2 regions of the Lentibacillus sp. JNUCC-1 genome follow, and region 1 is predicted to be linked to the other one. Evidence: riboswitches for the same ligand, from Rfam matches in the RefSeq annotation. Region 1 holds a riboswitch; the other holds the start of a gene.
What was found. Region 1 has a riboswitch for thiamine pyrophosphate ahead of thiW (energy coupling factor transporter S component ThiW). Riboswitches for the same ligand answer to the same signal wherever they lie in the genome.
Positions count from the first base shown of each region.

Region 1 (3,212 bases):
CCAGGTCGTTAATGTGGCAACGTCCAAGCTTAGAGCATCGATCAGATGTGGCAGGAAGGTGCCCGGACCCTGGACAGCAGGCTGGGCAGCAGCATATTCCGCTGCCAGACCGTAAAAGCGCAAAGCCCCCTGGACCTGTTGCAAGACAGGAGCCTCCGCTGTCAGACAGGCTGTCATAATGGAACCAAGCAGGCAACCGGCACCTGTAATGCTGCTCAGATAGGGATGGCCGCTCGTATTTGTCACATTTGCGTCACCTGTGTGCACCACATCTGTTTCACCGGTTACAACAGCCGTTACGTCATAAATTCCCGCCACTTTCTCAGCAACCTGACGAGCATCACCGCCCCGACAGAATCGACACCTTTAACTGCCCAGGGGATATTTGCCAAATAGGCCATTTCGCCGGCATTTCCTTTAATAACGGTTGGTTTGACTTCAGTTAAAATCCGCTTGATCGCCTCTTGTCTGAAAGGGGTGGCAGCAACACCGACCGGGTCAAGCAGTACTGGAATACCTTTATCGTTAGCGGTCTGTCCCGCTAGGATCATCGAATCCAGTTCATCTTCTGTTAAGGTGCCTATATTAATGAGGACCCCGTCTGCTGCTGAAGCCATGTCACGAGCCTCTTTTTTGGATTTAGCCATAACAGGTGATGCCCCGAAAGCAATCAGACCATTGGCTGACATGTTCATCACGACCTGATTGGTCAAGTGGTGAATAAGCGGATTATGATTTCTAACATACTTGATGACGTGTTCCATTGTTTAATCCTCCTTCATTCTCGGTGCCCAGTGGTTGGTAGGACCGCTCCCTTTTCCGATGTCCAGAGAATGTGTGAGTGCCGCCGTTATATAATGTTTGGCCTTTTCCACCGCCTCAATCAGCGGAATTCCCTGACCCATGTAGGCCGTAATTGCCGCGGAAAGTGTACAGCCTGTCCCATGGGTATTATCCGTATTGATTCTAGGGTTACTGAATACATTAAAATCCAGACCATCATACAACACATCAAGTGCCTCTCCTTTAAGATGGCCGCCTTTAACAAGCGCGGCACCGGCACCATAATCATGGACAAGCTCATAGGCTGCTTTTCTCATGTCATCAGTAGTTGTGATGTTTTTACCGGTCAGCACCTCTGCTTCAGGCACATTCGGTGTCACAACAGTCGCGAGCGGCAGCAATTCTTCCCGCAAAAATTCCTGTGCATCCTCATGAATCAGCGGGTGACCACTTGTCGTGACCATGACAGGATCCATAATATAGGGCGCATCAACATGCCTCATTTTATCTTGGAAAACCTGCATAATCTCTCTGTTTTCGAGCATGCCTGTTTTGAACGCATGTACCGGAATATCATCCAAAATCGAATCAAACTGCTGTTTCAAAAAATCAAGTGGAATATCGTGTGTCGCCTGGACACCAGTCGTATTCTGGGAAACCAGTGTCGTGATCACGGACATGCCGTATGTTTTCAATTCCTGAAACGTCTTCAAATCTGCATGGATGCCGGCTCCGCCTGATGGATCCGTGCCGGCTATCGTAAGCACACAAGTCAGATCATTCATCTTAACAACCTCCCTTATTCAATTTGTGCTGAGGGTCCAGCGCAGATACTCGCGAAACAATGAGTACGCCAATGAGCGCTCCTGAGACACTGCTGACTAGAAATGACGGCATGAAAAACAATGCCCCGACGCTCGTTCCCATTAACAGCTTTGAAAATGGCACTGCAAACAACGCACCAATCATACCTGTTCCGACAATTTCACCGAGCACCGCCCAGCCTTTTTTGCCAAAACGACGATACAGAATACCAGCTAAAAATGCTCCAATCATACCTCCCGGAAAAGCCAGCAATGAACCAAGTCCCAGCATATTACGAAGCAGGCCAATCATAAATGCAATCCCAACTGCCGGTCCTGGCCCAGCATCACCGCCGCCATAACATTCACCGCATGCTGTACCGGATAGGCCTTCGCTACCCCAGCAGGAAACCAGAATAACTGAGCTCCAATCGTTCCAATGGCGACAAACACCGCCATCTTTGTCATGAGACGCGTATCTATTTTCATCATATACCCCTTTCCTCACATCACAATCAGGGGGCCTGTATGTTGTTTGCTGACATTATGGGCTAGGTGCTTGGATAGAATCGGATTTTCGTTTGATAGAATGCAATCTTCATTGGATAGAACCGCTTGCTCGTTTGATAGAATGCAGTCTCCCTTGGATAGAACCGGGATTCCTGTTTAAAAACTTAAAAAGCCAGGTCCTAAAATACGGGACCTGGCTTTGTGCACGGATTAGCTACACTACTTCCCTCCGCTGGCATGATCCAGATCAGGTCCATAGAGTCGAAAAGTGAATACCTTTCTCTCAGCCATTACATATGGCACCCCTAGTAGTTTTTGTTTCATGTGATGTAATTGTTAATTTCATCATAACAGATCAATGGAGAGTTGTCATAGTGAAACATTCTTTTGTGTTATTCGTATGAACCTATTATAGTAGAGAAAGAAGTTTAAACACGTTGAAAGGGGAATACATATGTTCGAGCTCCAAGATCCGCAGCAAAAAATTGCGCCTGAGGCAGTCAAAGTGTGGCGAATCAGCAACACACTGACACATATCATCGTCCTGCTCATAGGTGGAGCCCTCGTCACTGCAGGTCATATATTTGATTGGAAAAACTGGATCAACATCATCTTGATTGTACTTCTGGCACTGGATCTCATTATGGCCATATGGGATATTTTTATCGAACCAGTTCTGACCCAACGCTACTGGCGTTATGACATTACCAGTGAATTCATCCAGACCAGACACGGAATATTTAAAATCAATCATACAGTTGCGCCGATGACAAAGGTCCAGTATGTCACAGCAAAAGAAGGACCGCTGCTCAGACGTTATCATCTGCAAACACTTGAAATTGGCACCATGAATACATCCCTTGCCATCCCGGCCTTGTCAAAGGATGAAGCTGTCACGCTCCGTGCTCAAATCGCAGAATTCGCTAAAATTAAGGAAGTGGATGACGCATGATCACACCAACGCGCATGCATCCCATGAAAATCGTCAGCTCCATGATCAAAATCTTAAGAGATAATATCATTTTTATTTTTATATTTTTCATCGTAAACTTCGGACTCGATGTTCCTACTTATATCAATGTTTTCCGGATTTTGTTTCTCCTGTACATTACGGTA
Region 1 is NZ_WHOH01000001.1:536,644-539,855, forward strand. Features, by position in the region: gene JNUCC1_RS19120 (hydroxyethylthiazole kinase) at 1-318, opposite strand, end outside; gene JNUCC1_RS19125 (hydroxyethylthiazole kinase) at 297-764, opposite strand; gene thiD (bifunctional hydroxymethylpyrimidine kinase/phosphomethylpyrimidine kinase) at 768-1,568, opposite strand; partial or broken gene thiW (energy coupling factor transporter S component ThiW) at 1,570-2,075, opposite strand; TPP riboswitch at 2,304-2,413, opposite strand; gene JNUCC1_RS02595 (PH domain-containing protein) at 2,551-3,048, shown strand; gene JNUCC1_RS02600 (PH domain-containing protein) at 3,045-3,212, shown strand, end outside.

Region 2 (3,212 bases), 440 kb from region 1:
ATCTTGTGTGGATTGCACAAGGTCAAACAAAAACGCTGGTGCATCATTTTCGATTCCCAAAATATCTCCTGAGAAGTCTGAACTTCCAAGAAAGAAAAACCCTGCAATTGGTATAACGGGACCCATTGCTTTAAAAGCAAAAACAAAACCATTAGTGATGTGTGTTGTAATATAATCAAGTGCATGTTGTTTACCGAATACAGTTGTAGCCATCAAAAGAAGGACAACAGCAACGCCGCCAACAAACGCAGCCCCATCTCCCCCTTCTAATCCACCCATGCGTCCAGAAGTTAGTTTTGTGGACATCATATAAACAACTACTATAAGGAGCGCGAGTGGCACAATAAACGCAAACGCTTTGCTCCAGAAGTCCCTGTGCTTCGTTCGCGTTGTATGGGTTTCAGAATCCGCCGCCTGCAAGTTTTCGATTTCCTGATCATTGAGCGGATCTCCCGATTGCCGCATATGTTTTCGGTGCAACATATATGCTAAACTGATGGCAACGCCCCCGACAATAAGAGACATCATGAGCGCCTGATCTGCTACTTGTGAGGTTTCAACGCCTGCTGAACTGGCAGAAATCCCAGGAGCCACTTGCATAATGTAGTCAGACGACAAAGCCATTCCCTGACCAGACAATGCAACAACTACTGCCGCTGTCATAATCGGCAAGCCCGCCCTGACCGCGGCCGGAACAAGCAAAGCACAAATGAGTGGTACAGCTGGTGTCGGCCAGAAAAATAATGAAATCACATAGGTAACTCCTGCAAGAATGAAGTAAGATACATGCGCATTGACCATAAATCTTTCAATAGGCTGAATCATTCGTTTATCTGCCCCTAAATCCCGCATCGCATGCAGCAATGCTAGCATAAACGTAATGATCAAAAATATATTAAACAATTCTTTTGCAGCTACAAGGTTGGCGTTAAAAATCGCTGTTAACCCGTCAACCATATTTCCTTTGGATACCCAAGCAATAATAAATGTGCCAAGCAGCGTTGGAAAGACCACGCCTTTACGCCATATCATTGTTAAAATTATGGCAAGTGTAAACAAACCATACAACCAATGGGATAAGGTTAATTCCACCTTTCACCGCTCCCTTTCTGTGCAAGTATGTTAACAGCCTATGCAAACAAAGAAAAAGCGGTGCAATAAAAAAGCAGCCTGGATTCTGCCAGACTGCCCGTGTGTGAGCGGATTTTGGTTATGCTGCCTTCAACAGCGTTTTAGGCTGTGTTCTGAATAAGAAATACACGACCAAAACTGATAAGATCGCAGTTGGAACCATGTATGAGACATTATACAAGAAAGAATACAACCATGCAGATTGTGATTCGATTGCCGAACCGAAAAAGATAACGCCAGCAAAATAATGCGCTAAAAAACGAAGGGCGCTTCCAAGAGCAACACCTAAAGTGATTGCAGTCAAGTATCCTTTCTGGTTACCGGATTTCACTGCCTCCTTGACCTTGCCGGCAAAGAGACCGGCAAAACCAATCACCGTAAATGCTAAACCGTATTCTATAAGTGCTTGGGCCCAGTGAACGATAAATGCCTGACCAACCGCCACCTGAAGCACTCCCCAAAGAAAACCCGACAGCAATCCGCCTTTAATGCCCCAGCGGAAAGCAGCAATAAATACAGGTACCATAGCCAGAGAAACAGATCCTCCCATTGCCCATACTTTGAAATTAAGAAAAGGTATGACATCAAGCGCCAACGCCAATGCTGTCAGCATAGAAATTTCAATCAAAAATAATATACGTGTCGATTGCAAAACATTTCCTCCCCTAATAATAGCTCTATTCTAAAATATCAGAGCACAAAAAAAGCAGTGCCAAGGGGAAGCTTCTTGATGAGTTTCCGCCCACACTGCTTTAAAGTCCATCAAAAAAGCCGCCATCCCTACGCTAGTACTAACTAACAGGTTCTAAGGGTCTGAACATATTGTGTCCACTCTCAGCCATACGGCTCCCCCTGAAGGCTTAACTATTCGCTTTTTTTGTTAATTTCAGTATAACATATCCTCTTTAGGCAAACAACTTACTGGCAAGTTCTGTTTATAAAGCGAGAAACTCCTCTACATCTGCGACACACAACTTGATCGCATTCTCCCAGAAATCCGGTTTTGTTAAATCCACATTAAGATGTTTCATCGCTAACTCTTCCACAGTCATGCGGCCCGTATCTCTAAGAAGTGCTATATAATCTTCTTCAAAACTGCCTCCCTTATTTTTTGCATGTGCATACAGACCCAAGCTGAATAAATAGCCGAATGTATAAGGGAAATTATAGAATGGCACACCTGTTATATGAAAATGCAGCTTGGAAGCCCAGAAGTTTTGATCATAATCTGTGATGGCCTCACAATACGCTTCTTTCTGTGCTTCGATCATTAGTTCATTTAACCTGTAAACAGAGACCATACCTCGCTTTCTTTCTTCGTAGAATCGTGTTTCAAACAAAAACCTTGCATGTATGTTCATAAAGAACGCGACACTGCGCTGGATCTTATCTTCGAGCAAAGTTTTCTTTTCTTCTGGTGTCTCAGCACTGTTGACAGATGCATCAGCCACAATCATTTCAGCAAACGTAGAAGCTGTCTCAGCCACATTCATAGCATAGCGCTGATTTAAACCGTGTATATCATTCATGACATGCTGATGGTAGGCATGCCCAAGTTCATGTGCAAGCGTTGCAATATTTGATGCTGTACCAGAGTACGTCATGAAAATACGTGTTTGTTCACTATCAGGAAAGCTCGTGCAAAAGCCTCCAGGACGCTTTCCTGCCCGATCTTCAGCCTCAATCCACCGTTTTTCAAAAGCCATTCGAGCAAAATCCGCCATTTTGGGACTGAAATTCCGGAAGTGGTTAACGATAAAGTCTGCCCCTTCAGAATAAGAATACGTTTTTTCTGATTTGGAAATCGGGGCTCCAATATCATACATACTTAACTCTTTTTGGCCCAATAACGCTGCTTTTCTTTTAAGAAAATCCACAAATGGCTGTTTGTGATCTGTGATTGCCTGCCACATGGCATCAAGCGTTTCTTGCTTCATACGATTGATTTCAAGCGGTTCCTTTAATACATTATCCCAACCGCGATGTTTATACTTCTGGAGCCGGAACCCGGCAAGGTGATTAAGGGTTTGTCCGAATAAATCAGCATGACCTGACCATGCTTCATTCAATTGTTCAGCAGC
Region 2 is NZ_WHOH01000001.1:98,634-101,845, forward strand. Features, by position in the region: gene JNUCC1_RS00530 (hypothetical protein) at 1-1,092, opposite strand, end outside; gene thiT (energy-coupled thiamine transporter ThiT) at 1,211-1,783, opposite strand; TPP riboswitch at 1,892-1,994, opposite strand; gene JNUCC1_RS00540 (M3 family oligoendopeptidase) at 2,067-3,212, opposite strand, start outside.
Region 2: linked by a shared signal. The riboswitch ahead of thiT (energy-coupled thiamine transporter ThiT) and the one ahead of thiW (energy coupling factor transporter S component ThiW) in region 1 are both predicted to bind thiamine pyrophosphate.